4 regions of the Cyanobium sp. WAJ14-Wanaka genome follow, and region 1 is predicted to be linked to each of the others. Evidence: predicted binding sites of a transcription regulator. Region 1 holds the regulator's gene; each other region holds the start of a gene.

Region 1 (3,464 bases):
CTAGAGCTCCCGGTACTCAAACTTTGGCCAGGGTCACCCGCTCTGGCTGATGTTGATATTTACCAGCCCGATCCTGATAGGTGGTCTCGCAGGGATCTCCCTCAAAAAAGAGCAATTGGCAAATGCCTTCGTTGGCATAAATGCGGCAATCTGCCCCCGAAGAGTTACTGAACTCCAAGGTGAGATGGCCCTCCCAACTGGCTTCAGCTGGGGTGGTATTGACAATGATGCCAAGGCGGGCATAGGTGCTTTTGCCGAGGCAGATCACGGTGATATTGGCTGGCACCTTCATCTTTTCTAGCGCCACACCTAGGCCATAGGAGTGGGCAGGCAAAATGAAGTAGGACCCGTCGGCGTCTTCGGCGAGGGCTGCTGGTTCGAGGTTGGCGGGATTGAAGCGCTTCGGATTCATGATCGTGCCCGGCACATGGCGGAAGATCAAAAACTCCTTGGGCGAAAGGCGCAGGTCGTAGCCATAGGAAGAGCAGCCAAAGCTCAGTACAGGCGAGGCACCATTCTCTGGATCGAGATGCCTAACAAGGCTGGATTGAAATGGCTCGAGCATGCCCTCTGCGGCCTGCTCCTTGATCCAAAGGTCGTTTTTCAGCATGACGGGAGAGAGAACCTAAAAGCCGCGACGCAGCTCGGTAACTTGATCAGCCAGGGCCATCAGGGCAGGGCCCATGGCAGGGCCAGTAAGGATGACATCCAGGTGGGCTGGACGGCGCTCAAGCGCATCTAGCACCTCGGCCGGCTGGAGGTAGCCCAGCTCCATCGCCAAGCCAAGTTCATCGAGCACCATTAGGTCCACCGCCCCACTGATCAGCTGCTCGCGGCTGAAGGCCCAAACCTCCTGCACGGCGGCCAAGGCGCCGCCATCTGCAAATTCAGCTTGCGCAGTTTCGGCCAAACAAGCTGGCACCGCAGGGCGCAGCCACTGCAGGCGGCCACATAGCCAAACACTGTTGGCCAACCCCTGCTCCACCCCGCCCTTGAGCAGCTGGGAAACCAGCACCCGGCTACCAAGACCAGCAGCGCGTAGGGCCTGGCTGAGAACGGAGCCAAAGCTGCCCCGGAAAGGGGCCGTATGGATCTGAAGCAGACCTTCCGACTGCTCGGCAATGCGTAAGGGCCTGGGGGCATGGGCCTGGATGCCACCGGCCACCAACTCCAACCGCTGCGGGCGCTGGTGGTTTGGGTTGGCAGCAGACAGGCTGGCGGTCATCAACTCCCCGGAGATCTGGCTTTAGGAACGCAGCCAGCCCTAGGGGCGAATGCCGCAGAATCTGAATGTAGCGGCGTAGGGGCCTTTTACAAGGAAAGGACACTACCGATAGTGGAAGCATCCGTACTACTGGTGCCGCGCCAGGGCATGGGGCGCCAAAAAGGTGCGGGTTGCTACATGTTGAGGCAGCGGTGGTACCTAGGTTCCTGCCATCTGTCCATCCCGATGGTTGGCGTGATCCACGGATTCAGCCGTACGGCCAACACACCGTCAACCGGCTCCCCCGGCAGCGTGGCGGGGGTCGGTGTGGCGAGCCAGGGCTCCGCAACCCTGCTGGAGGTAATCCGCTCCCTTTCTGGTAGCAGCGTTGAAACGGTTGAACGGGGGAAAACCATCTTCTTTCCCGGAGACCCCGCAGAACGGGTCTACCTATTGCGCCGCGGCGCTGTCCGCCTCTCACGGGTCTACGAATCCGGAGAGGAAATCACGGTGGCCCTACTCCGCGAAAACAGCCTTTTCGGGGTCTTGTCGCTGCTGACGGGCCAGCGTTCAGACAGGTTTTATCACGCGATTGCCTTCACCAGGGTGGAGATGGTTACGGCGCCGGCCACCTCCGTAAGGCGGGCCATCGAACAGGACGCCAGCGTCGGACTGCTCCTGCTGCAGGGCCTTTCTTCGAGGATTCTGCAGACCGAAACGATGATAGAAACCCTCACCCACCGCGATATGTCTTCGCGGCTGGTGAGCTTTCTGCTAGTTCTCTGCCGGGATTTTGGGGTGCCTGGCAACGAGGGGATCACCATTGATCTGCGCCTCTCACACCAGGCGATCGCCGAGGCCATTGGCTCCACCCGGGTAACAATCACCCGCCTGCTGGGCGACCTACGCAACGAAGGGCTGGTGCAGATCGATCGCAAAAAAATCACCGTGTTTGATCCGATCGCCCTGGCCAAGCGCTTTAGCTAAAGCCTTTCGCCGGGGGATACTGGTACCCCCTGCTGAAACCTGTGTCGGGCTGGCTTCTGATCCTGGCGCTGCTCGTGCTTGGGGGCGTGCTCTCGACCCTTGGTGATCGCCTGGGCAGCCGGGTGGGCAAGGCCCGTTTAAGCCTGTTTCAGATGCGGCCCCGACGCACGGCCGTGTTGATCACCGTGCTCACCGGCAGCGTGATCAGTGCCGTGTCTTTGGGCTTAATGCTTTTGGTGAGTGAACGGCTGCGGGTGGGGCTTTTTGAGCTCGACAAGCTGGAAACTCGCCTGCAAACCAGCCGCAGCAACCTGGCCACGAGCGAAGCCAAGCGGAAGCAGGCAGAAAAGGAGCAGGCCCGCTTCCAGGGCCAACTAAACCAATCGGAAGCCAGGCTGGTGACCCTGCGTAGGAGCCTGGCACCGCTGCTGGCCCAGCGCCGGCAACTGGAGGCGGAACGCAGCCGCTTGGGCCGCGACCTACAGGTGCGGGATGCCGAAATCCGCAGCAACGAAAGGGATTTGGCCCAGGTGCGCAGCCAAATTGCCGCCGGCACAAAAGAGCTCAAGGATCTGGAGACAAACCTGATTGCCTTCCGCCGCGGCGATGTGGTGATCAGCAGCGGTCAAATCCTGGCCAGCGCCAAGGTGAAGCTGGAGCAGCCAAGCCAGGCAAAATCCGTGGTTACGGCCCTGTTGCAGCAGGCCAACCTCAATGCCTTTCGCAGGGTGCTGCCGGGCCAGAACGCTGATCGGCAAATTCTGCTGGTGCCCCGTAGCGACATTGCCAAACTCGAAGAAATGCTTGCCAAACCAGGCAGCTGGGTAGTGAGCCTGATTTCGGCAGCCAATGTGTTGCGCGGGGAAAGGCAGGTGCTGGCCTTCCCCGACCTCCGGCCAAACCGACCCGTGATCAAGGCCGGTGAAGTGCTTGCCAGCACCATCCTGGAAGGGGATCTCAGCAATCCCGAGGCGATCAACAGACGCCTAAATCTGCTGCTCGCTGCCGCCTATGCCCGAGCCCAGCGCCAGGGCACGGTGGCGGATGGCCTTCAGGTGGATCCAGCCGCGGTGCGGCAACTGAGCTCGGAGTTAAGCGAACGACCCAGGGGCCTTGTCGTTGCCCTTTCGGCGGTCGCTGTTCAAAGTGCTGACACTCCCGATCCCATTGCGGTGGAACTGCGCTGGGATCGGGATGGCGATCTACAGAAGGGTGGCGCCCGGGGCAACCTTCGGTGAACTGGAAGCCGAATTGCCTAATTGCCGGCATCGAC
Region 2 (3,464 bases), on a different contig from region 1:
CTGCTTCTGCCCCGCAGTGAATACCACTGCCGTCGCTGCGGCGGCCACCAGGGCCACGTCTTTGATGACGGCCCCAAGCCAACGGGCAAGCGTTACTGCAACAACGGAGTGGCGCTGAACTTCATTGCCAGCTGAGGCTGGCAATGGCTGGGTTTAGCCCGTGAATTCGGTGTTATAAGCCTCCTCGCCGTGGGCCTGGATGTCCATGCCCTGGCGCTCTTCCTGGTCGCTCACCCGCAGCGGTATGGCCAGGGCAATCAACTTCAACACCACGTAGGTGCCCACCCCCACCCAGAGGGCCGTAAAGCCAGCGGCCTTCAGCTGAATCACCAGCAAGCCGGAGTTGCCCGCCAGCAGGCCATTGGCCCCGGCGGGATTGACCGATTGCAGGGCAAAGACACCAGTTAGCAGCATGCCCAGAAAGCCCGCCACCCCGTGGATGGGCAACACATCGAGGCTGTCATCCAAACCACTGCGATTTTTCCACTGCAGGGCATAGCTGCAAATCAAGGCCGCCATAAACCCGATCAACAACGCCCCGAGGGGGCTCACGAAACCAGCGGCCGGGGTAATCGCCACCAGGCCCGCCACCGCGCCCGTGGCAACCCCCACCGCCGTGGGCTTGCCCCGCTGGATCGTTTCAATCACCATCCAGCCCACCGCCGCCGCCGCCGCGGCGGTATTGGTGGTGAGACAGGCCAAAGACGCCAGGTTGCCGGCGATCAGGGCGCTGCCGCCGTTGAAGCCAAACCAGCCAAACCAGAGCAAACCCGCACCGAGAAGGATGAAGGGCACGTTGTGGGGCGGGGCGCCATGGCCCGGATAGGAGCGGCGCCTGCCGATCACAGTGGCCGCCACGGCAGCACCCACACCCGAGGCCATCTCAACCACCAGGCCACCGGCAAAATCCAGGGCGCCCAGGCCCTCCACCCCCAGGAAGCCCCCTGGACCCCAAACCATGTGGGCCAGGGGCAGATAGATAAAGGTGCTCCACAGCACAACAAAGGCCAGCCAGGCGCGGAAGTTCATCCGCTCCACCACCGCCCCGGAGATCAGGGCTGGCGTGATGATCGCAAAAGTGAGCTGGAAAAAGGCCACCGCCCCATGGCTGAGCTGGCCATCGCCATAGGCCACAGACCAGTTGCTAAGGCCCGCCCACTGCAGACCGCCAATAAATGGAGCCGAAGGACCAGAGCCAGGGGAGAAGGCCAGGCTGTAGCCATACAAAACCCACAGCACGCTGACCAGGGCCATGGCCGAGAAGCTCATCACCATCGTGTTGAGCACGTTGCGGCTGCGCACAAAACCGGCGTAAAAGAGCGCCAATGCCGGCGTCATCATCAACACCAGGGCCGCGCACAACAGCACAAAGCCGTTGTTGGCGCTTTGTAAGGCTTGCACTACGGGGGCGGGAGCGAAAGAACCAAGCTGCGGGGCCAAGGCGCAGCGTTTAGTAGCAGTCGCTACTAAAGCTCCAATTTCTGTTCAATTCGCTACCGAATAGGGGCTCCGGCGGGCGGGCATAAAAAAAGAGGACCCGCAGGTCCCCTTGATACGACTGAAGAATTGGAGATTGGGTGATCCGAAGACCACCCGCCCTGAGAGCAATCGCCCTGAGATCAATAGTCGAAGTCGCCGCCGCCCATGCCGCCGCCGGCGGGAGCAGAGTCCTTCTTATCGGGCATGTCGGCCACGATGCACTCGGTGGTGAGCACCATGCCGGCGATGGAGGCCGCGTTCTGGAGGCCAGAGCGGGTCACCTTGGCGGGGTCCACGATGCCGGCAGCCAGCATGTCGACATACTCACCGGTAGCTGCGTTGTAGCCCTCGTTGAAGGGCTTGTTCTTGACGTTCTCAGCCACCACAGCGCCATTTACACCAGCGTTCTGGGCAATGCGCATCAGGGGGGCGGTGAGGGAAGAAGCCACGATCGTGGCGCCGATCAGCTCTTCGCCGGAGAGGTTGGCCTTGGCCCACTCCTCGAGGGCGGGAGCCAGGTGGGCCAGGGTGGTGCCGCCACCAGGAACGATGCCTTCTTCAACAGCCGCCTTGGTGGCGTTGATGGCGTCTTCCAGGCGCAGCTTCTTGTCCTTCATCTCGGTTTCGGTGGCAGCACCCACCTTCACCACGGCGACGCCGCCACTCAACTTGGCCAGACGCTCCTGCAACTTCTCCTTGTCGTAGGAGGAGTCGGTTTCGTCCATCTGCTTGCGGATTTGCTCGCAGCGGGCCTTCACCGCAGCCTCGTTGCCTTCGGCCACGATGGTGGTGGTGTCCTTGTTGATGGTGATGCGACGGGCGGTACCCAGCATCTCCAGCTTGGCGTTCTCCAGCTTCAGACCGGCGTCTTCGGTGATCAGCTGACCGTTGGTGAGAACGGCGATGTCCTCGAGCATGGCCTTACGACGGTCGCCAAAACCAGGAGCCTTGACGGCCGCCACGTTCAGCACACCGCGCAGGCGATTCACCACCAAGGTGGCTAGGGCTTCCTTCTCGATGTCTTCGGCGATGATCAGCAGGGGCTTGCCGGTGCGGGCGATCTGCTCAAGAACGGGCACCAGGTCTTGCACCAGGCCGATCTTCTTGTCGGTAAGAAGGATGTAGGGCTCTTCGAGCACCGCTTCCATCCGCTCGGTGTCGGTGGCGAAGTAGGGCGAGATGTAGCCCTTGTCGAAACGCATGCCTTCGGTGACCTCCAGCTCGGTGGTCATCGACTTGCCCTCCTCGAGGGAGATCACGCCCTCCTTGCCCACCTTGTCCATGGCGTCGGCGATCATGCGGCCCACCTCTTCGTCGTTGCCGGCGGAGATGGTGCCCACCTGGGCAATGGCGGTGCTGTCGCTGATGGGCTTGGCGTGCTCCTCGATCTTTTTGACGAGGAATTCGGAAGCCTTGTCGATGCCCTTTTTAAGGGTGATCGCGTTGGCGCCGGCGGCCACGTTGCGCAGGCCAGCCTTGACCATGGCGTGGGCCAGGACGGTGGCGGTGGTAGTTCCGTCACCGGCGGCGTCGTTGGTCTTGCTGGCGGCCTGACGGATCAGGGCCACACCGGTGTTTTCGATGTGGTCTTCCAGTTCGATCTCTTTGGCGATGGTGACGCCGTCATTGATGATCTGGGGGGCGCCGAACTTCTTCTCGAGCACCACGTTGCGGCCCTTGGGGCCCAGGGTCACTGCAACGGCTTCGGCAAGGATGTCGATGCCTTTTTCGAGAGCCCGACGGGCTTGCTCGTTATAAATAATGCGCTTAGCCATGGAAGGCGATCTATCGAAAGGATGGGAAAAAGCTTGGTTTGATCAAACTCAGAAGAGCTTGATCAGTCAGTGCCTATCAGCTGAGCAAGTCAGTTGACGATGGCCAGGATGTCCTTCTCGGACAGCAGCACGAACTCATCGGAGCCGAGCTTGATGTCGGTGCCGGCGTACTTGGAATAGAGCACCTTGTCGCCCACGCCCACTTCAGGG
Region 3 (3,464 bases), 380 kb from region 1:
CGTTTCCTGCGGCTGGGGCAGGACGGCCAGGTGGAAACTCGACCGATCAAGGGCACCCGCCCGCGCCGCAGCGATGCCCAGGCCGATGCAGCCGAAGCCGCCGCCCTGGTGACCAGCGGCAAGGATCGGGCCGAAAACGTGATGATCGTGGACCTGCTCCGTAATGATCTGGGCCGGGTTTGCCAGCCCGGATCGATTGGGGTGAGCCAACTGGTGGGTCTAGAGAGCTATCGCCAGGTGCACCACCTCACCTCGGTGGTGCGGGGCAGCCTGCAACCTGAGCGCAACTTGGTGGACCTGCTGCGGGCCTGCTGGCCCGGCGGTTCCATCAGCGGAGCCCCCAAAATTCGGGCTTCTCAACGGCTGGCAAGCCTGGAACCGGTGCCCCGGGGGCCCTACTGCGGCAGCCTGTTTTGGCTTGCTCCAGATGGCCAATTCGATAGCAACATCTTGATCCGATCAGTTGTGATCAAGGACCAAAGGCTGCGGGTACATGCCGGTTGCGGCATCGTCGCCGATTCCGATCCAGCGGCTGAAGCAGAAGAAATGGGCTGGAAGCTGAAGCCCCTGCTGGAGGCCCTGGCATGAGTGCGGACGGCCCCGGCAAAGCGATCGCCTGGATCGACCAACCCGGGCCAAAGGGCAGTTGGGGCAGCCCCGACGATCTGGCCATTCCCATCAGTGATCGGGCCCTACTGCTGGCCGATGGGATTTTTGAAACCCTGCTGGTGGAAGCAGGTGTGAGCTGCAGGCTTGAGGAACACCTGGCCCGCTGGCAAAGGGGCGCCCACCTGCTCGCCATGGCCGAGCCCCCGGCCAAAGGCCAGGTGCAAAAACTGATTGGCGAAGCAGTTAGCCGCAGCGGCATCACAGGCGGTGCCCTCAGGCTCAATTGGAGCCGGGCCAGCGGGGGACCGAGCGGGGGGCCGAGCGGGGCCGGGCGGGGCCTGGATTTGCCCAGCGAGCAAAGCGGCCGCTTCTGGCTGCAACTAAATCCCTACCGCCCAAACTTTGCGCCGGTGCGGCTGTTCGTCAGTCCCACGGAAAGCCGCAGTGCCACCAGCCTGCTGAGTTGCTGCAAAACCATGGCCTACGGAGCGGCGATCCAGGCCCGCCGCCAGGCGGTAGCCGCCGGTTTCGACGACGCCCTGCTCCCCTGCTCGGGGGGCCCGCACCCAGGCGAATTGAGCTGCGGCACCAGCGCCAATCTCCTGGTGCTCAGCAGTTCTGGCTGGATCACCCCTCCCCTGGCCAGCGGTTGCCTCCCGGGGGTAATGCGCGGCCTGGCCCTGCAGCTGGGCCTGGCCAAAGAAAAGGTGATTGGCGCCGCTGATTTGCACGCCAGCGCCGGCGCCCTACTGATCAACAGCCTGGGCTGCCGGCCGATCAGCCAGTTGGGCGACCAGCCCCTGCCGATCGCCCCTGAACCTGAAGCCCTATGGCGGCAATTGCTGGCGGCGCCGGGAATCACAACTTGAGCAATTCATAAATCCGAACTAGGCACTAACCCTGGGCAAACTGCCACGCAAGCCTTGGGTTTGTAGCAATAGGCACTCGGGCATTAGCCCCTGCTGGCCAGGATCAGCCCAGCTGTCACGGGCGGGGAATGTTTACCGAATACCGACCCACCCGGGGATACGACGAATACTTCAGTGCCTTTGACCAACCCCGCAGCAGCCTCCAACCCCTGCTCTCTTCCCTGGGTCAGCTGGGCCTGGCCGAACTGAATCGGAACCATGCGGCCGCGGGCATGCTGCTCAAACGCCTAGGCGCCACCTTCCGGCTCAACGATTCCGGTAATAAGGGCGTAGAGAGAATCCTGCCCTTCGACCCCCTGCCCCGGCTCATTGGCCTGGCGGATTGGCAACGCCTGGAGCAGGGCTTGGTTCAACGGCTTGAGGCGATCGACCAATTTCTTGGAGACGTCTACGGGCCCCAAAAAATTCTCAACGACGGGGTGGTTCCCCGCGCAGATGTTGAAAGCTCCCAGGGCTGGCGGCCCGAGATGCGGGACTTTCAGCCCCCCCTCGGCAAGTGGTGCCATGTGTCTGGCCTTGATCTGGTCAGGGATGGTGAAGGCACCTGGCGCGTGCTTGAGGACAACCTGCGTTGCCCCTCCGGGGTGGCCTATTTCCTCGAGAACCGGCGCGTGATGAAGCGCATGTTCCCGAGCCTGTTTTCGGGGCGCACGGTCCAACCGATCGACGACTACCCCTCCCATCTGCTGCAAACCTTGCGGGAACTTGCCCCCTGGACCGACAACCCCAAGGTTGTGCTGCTCACCCCTGGAGTTTTCAACAGCGCCTACTTCGAGCACAGCTACCTGGCCCAACAGATGGGAATCCAGCTGGTGGAAGGCCGGGATCTGCTCTGCCAGGAAGACCGGGTTTGGATGCGCAGCACCAGTGGCCTGGAGCCCGTGGATGTGATCTACCGCCGCATCGACGACGATTTCCTTGATCCAGCCGTATTTCGCAGCGATTCGATGTTGGGGGTGCGGGGCCTGATGGGCGCCTACCGAGCCGGCCGGGTAGCCATCGCCAATGCCCCGGGCACGGGTGTGGCCGACGACAAGCAGATCTACGCCTACGTGCCGGAAATGATCCGCTACTACCTGGGGGAAGAGCCGATCATTGAAAACGTGCCCACCTACCTCTGCTCCCGCCCAGATGACCAGGCCTATGTGCTGGCCCACCTGGGCGAACTAGTGGTGAAGGCGGTGGCTGAAGCCGGGGGCTACGGAATGTTGATCGGGCCCCATGCCAGCCAGGCTGAAATTGCTGATTTTGCGGAAAAGATCAAGGCCGACCCCCGCAACTACATCGCCCAACCCACCCTCGAACTCTCGACGGTGCCATCCCTCAGCGAAGGCGAGCTATTTCCCTGCCACGTGGATTTGCGGCCCTACGTGTTGCGGGGTAAGGGGGCCTGGATCAGTCCGGGTGGCCTGACCCGGGTGGCGCTGCGCCGGGGCTCCCTGGTGGTGAATTCATCCCAGGGCGGCGGCTGTAAGGACACCTGGATAGTCGATGAAAGTTCGGCCCAGGAGTTTGTCCCATGCTGAGTCGAGTTGCCGACTGCCTCTACTGGATCAACCGCTACGTGGAGCGGGCAGAGAACATCTCCCGCTTCGTTGAAGTAAGCGAAGCGATGGCCCTCGATTGCCCCCCCGGCAGCGCCGAACCCTGGCTACCCCTAATCGAGGCCAATGGGGACCGGGAGCTCTTCGACAAGCTGCACCCCTCCGCCACCCCGGAAGATGTGGTCAGCTTCCTGGTGCGCAACGAAGAAAACCCCAACAGCATCATCAACTGCATCGCCTTTGCCCGGGAAAACGCCCGCCAAATCCGCGAGGTGATCACCACGGAAATGTGGGAGCAGCTCAACGACATCTACTGGATCCTGCAAGAAAGCACGACCTTCTGGAAGGAGCCGGGCCAGGAGCAGCTGCGCAACATTCGACG
Region 4 (3,464 bases), on a different contig from region 1:
GCACCTGGGCCCGGACCTGGTCCGGCAGCAGCGCCCCTATCGCCACAAGCGGCATCGCCACAAGCGGCATCGCCAGAAGTGGCATGCCCAGATGTTTGATTGGGCGAGTGGGCATGCCGGCAGCAAGGCGATTCAGTTGAAGTCGCCGAAGTTGTATATCCGCAAGGTGCCATATCCAAGCGAGGCTGGCGAGGGGTTCGGACCGGCCGGCAAGGCCATCACCTCAAACATGTAGGTGTCGGAAGCCGAGGGGTTGGTCCAGGGCCGCAACACCACCGTGACCGTGTTGCCGGGTTGAACCGGTTCGGGGAATGTGATCGTGAACAGCCTGGCTGCCTCCTCGAAGCTGGCCCCCACGGGGATCTTCTCGCCCCCCCGGCGGGGCGTGCCGCCAAGGAAGGCAGTGGTGCGATCTACGGAGAAGGGAAACTGCCGATCAACACCCCTGGTTTGGCGAATCGTCAGCCCCCCCAGGGGCGCCCCTGCCGCCGCATCCAAACTGACCCGGAAGTAATACTCAGGCCGGGTTTCATAGGTGTAGGTTTGGTAGCTGATCAAATCCACCGACCAGGGCGGCTTGGTGAAGTAGGTGGCACCCCTTAGCTCAAGGGCCAAGCCGGGCAAAACCGCCAAGGCCGCCCCTAGGGCACCCGAGATCAAGCCGCCGGCCAACCGACCCGACAGACGCTTCACCTCTATTCGCTTCACCTCTATTCGCTTCACGGACTTCCGCTGCAAAGTGATCAAACCCTAGGGATGGTGGGCTTACTTGGCCGCCAGGAAGGGCAGGGGGTTTTGGTCGCGGCGATGCTGGAACGGGATCGGCGGCCCCTCCAGGGCGGGGTCGGCAGATCCCTGACAAGCCCCATCCAGATCGGCGCTGGCCCCCAGCACCTGGCGCAGCCGCCGGGCCGCATGCAGGGGCATGTCGCGGGGCACGTTGATGCGATTGCGCAGGTAACGCAGGCCTGGCGCCGTACCTGGCGGCGGGGCCAGGGGTTCGCAGCCCGGCAGCAAACCGCTAAGGGCAGCACGCAGGGCCGGATCAAACAGCTCCGCACCCAAGGGATTGCGCTCCAAAATTGGGCCTCGATGGGCCAGCACCCGGGCTAGAGCCAGCAGGGCCGAATTGGCTGGCGGTGCCTGGGAGGTTTCCAGATCGGGCGCGCCCGGATCACTGCCGATGGGCCAGGGGCCACTGCCAATGGGCCAGGGCCCCCTATCAATGCGGCTGGCCAAGGCCAGCTGGGCCCGACTGCCATTGGCATGGCAGCCCCCCATCTGGGGCGGCAAATCGTGGGCGTGGGTGTGGAAATCGCTCTGGGTACCCAGGTAGGTGGGGCGCAGCTCTAGGCCCGCAAACCAGCGGTCGATCGCCGGATGCTCCTGGCGCAGCAGGTAGCCCTTGTAGTAGGCCAGGCTCGCCGCCATCCGCTCGAGGTAGGGCACAAAGATCAGGTCGGCCGTTTCCGGCTCTGGCCCCAGCAAAAAGGGTCCGGCCGTTACGGCAAGGGCCTCTTCCATGGCCACGGCGCTGCGCTGGAAGCGCAAACGGCCGCTTTCCTCCTCCTGCGAATTGGGATTGGGCCGGCAAAGCCATTGGCACCAGGCGCGAAAGACTCGCCGCTCCAACATCCGCAGGGGCAACACCTCCGGATCGTTTAGCCCCGCCCCCAGGGGTCCAAAGGCAGCCTCGAGCGACTCCAGGATCACGTCGCTTTCGGTGATCAGGCGGCCATCCAGCTGGAGGGCGGGCAGCATGCCCGAGGGCACCAGCTGCTTAAACCAGCTTTCCTTTTCGCCGTAGCAAAACATCGTCACCTTGCGGATCCGATAGGGGATCCGCTTTTCCTCGAGCCACAGCCAGACCTTCTGGCAATAGGGGCACCAGGCGTGGTGGTCGCGGTAGAGGGTCACCCGCACGGAGGCCTCCGGCAGGCCAAATAAACGCAACTGGGCCTGGGCGTTGGTGGGCCCCTCGATGCGATCCAGGGGCTGGAGGGCGCCTACCGCCTGCTCGAGCTCCTGCCAGCTGGGAGCAGTTGAAGCGGCCATGGGGGAAGAAGAACTGGGTTCCGTTTTAGGCAGCCCGGCACCAATTTGGAGTTTGGTTGCAGTTGCTACACACCCTCCCCCCCGCCGTGGGGGACTGTGCCTAAGCGAACGTTGGCGAGGCATCTCCCCTTCATGACCCATGTCCCCATGGCCGGCGGTGGAAAGACACCACTTGCCACCTTTGATCTTTTTCGTCAGCGAGTTCTAGCTGGCGTTCAACAGCCCCAGATGCAGCGCTACGCGTTAATTCTGATGGCCGCAGGCGCAGGCCTCCTGCCCCTGATGGCTGGCAAGGCCCAGGCAGCCCTCGCTCCAGGGGTCACCGATGGTGCCGACACCCTGTTGATGTTGATGGGCTCAGCCCTGGTGTTATTGATGACCCCGGGCCTGGCGTTCTTCTACGGCGGCTTTACGCGCGCCAAGAACGTGCTCAACACAATGATGATGAGCTTCTTCCTGATGGGTCTCATCGGGGTGCTCTGGGTAGTAATTGGCTACAGCCTTTCCTTCGACCTTGGTTTCAACAGCCCCTTCATTGGTGGCCTGGGGGCAATGTTCCTCAATGGCGTCGGTGGTCCGCTGGGGGATGCTCCCCTGGCCGATGGTTTCAACATCAGCGCCACATCATTTGCCCTTTTCCAGGGCATGTTCGCAATCATTACTCCAGCCCTGATCTCAGGCGCGGTGGTTGAGCGGATCAACTTCAAGGCCTGGTTCTGGTTCAGCCTGCTCTGGAGCCTCTTTATCTATTGCCCCCTCTGCCACATGGTTTGGGGTGGTGGTTACATCGGTCCCTTCGGTGCAATCGGCGCCATCGACTTTGCCGGTGGCACCGTGGTGCACATCGCTGCCGGTGTTGCCGCCCTTGTGTCTGCGGCCATCGTGGGCCCCCGCAGCACCTACCCGGACGGTCAACGCCCTCCCCACAACGTGCCCTACATCCTCCTGGGTGCAGGCCTGCTTTGGTTCGGCTGGTTTGGCTTTAACGGCGCCAGCTATTTCGCAGCCAAGGGGGCCGGCCTTTCCTTCCTAACCACCACCGCAGCAGCCTCGGCTGCCCTGCTCACCTGGTGCATGATCGAGTGGTTCGTGGATGGCAAGCCCACCGCAGTTGGTGGCGCCACCGGTGCCGTGGCAGGGCTTGTGGGCATTACCCCCGCAGCTGGTTTCGTTTACATGGGTCCAGCCCTGGTAATTGGAGCCCTGAGCGCCACCGCCTGCTTGATTGCGGTGCGGGTTAAGGCCTCGATCAAATTCGATGATTCCTTGGATGCCTTCATGGTGCACGGCATCGGCGGCACGGTTGGCGCCTTGCTAACCGGCCTGCTGGCCGCTCCAGCCCTGGTCCCTGCGGACTATTTCCCCAAATCCGCCGAGATCCTGGCCAAGGGCGGCAACCTGGCCATGCT

The links. The regulator NtcA, encoded in region 1, controls nitrogen genes in cyanobacteria. The targets are predictions, from matches to a motif close to GTANCNNNNGNTAC.
Region 2: KBY49_RS06390 (ammonium transporter) is a predicted target of NtcA. The motif match lies at 1,454-1,467, and genes of this name have one in related genera.
Region 3: KBY49_RS07865 (circularly permuted type 2 ATP-grasp protein) is a predicted target of NtcA. The motif match lies at 1,541-1,554, and genes of this name have one in related genera.
Region 4: KBY49_RS04810 (ammonium transporter) is a predicted target of NtcA. The motif match lies at 2,111-2,124, and genes of this name have one in related genera.

What each region holds. Positions count from the first base shown of each region.
Region 1 is NZ_JAGQAZ010000002.1:597,605-601,068, reverse strand. Features, by position in the region: gene dcd (dCTP deaminase) at 17-610, opposite strand; gene KBY49_RS09720 (cob(I)yrinic acid a,c-diamide adenosyltransferase) at 626-1,225, opposite strand; gene ntcA (global nitrogen regulator NtcA) at 1,451-2,191, shown strand; gene KBY49_RS09710 (DUF3084 domain-containing protein) at 2,233-3,429, shown strand; gene KBY49_RS09705 (resolvase) at 3,426-3,464, shown strand, end outside.
Region 2 is NZ_JAGQAZ010000001.1:1,134,905-1,138,368, forward strand. Features, by position in the region: gene msrB (peptide-methionine (R)-S-oxide reductase MsrB) at 1-135, shown strand, start outside; gene KBY49_RS06390 (ammonium transporter) at 154-1,401, opposite strand; gene groL (chaperonin GroEL) at 1,620-3,254, opposite strand; gene groES (co-chaperone GroES) at 3,344-3,464, opposite strand, start outside.
Region 3 is NZ_JAGQAZ010000002.1:216,482-219,945, forward strand. Features, by position in the region: gene KBY49_RS07855 (anthranilate synthase component I family protein) at 1-588, shown strand, start outside; gene KBY49_RS07860 (aminotransferase class IV) at 585-1,478, shown strand; gene KBY49_RS07865 (circularly permuted type 2 ATP-grasp protein) at 1,607-3,064, shown strand; gene KBY49_RS07870 (alpha-E domain-containing protein) at 3,058-3,464, shown strand, end outside.
Region 4 is NZ_JAGQAZ010000001.1:846,816-850,279, forward strand. Features, by position in the region: gene KBY49_RS04795 (M23 family metallopeptidase) at 1-85, opposite strand, end outside; gene KBY49_RS04800 (DUF2808 domain-containing protein) at 133-723, opposite strand; gene KBY49_RS04805 (glutathione S-transferase family protein) at 766-2,055, opposite strand; gene KBY49_RS04810 (ammonium transporter) at 2,188-3,464, shown strand, end outside.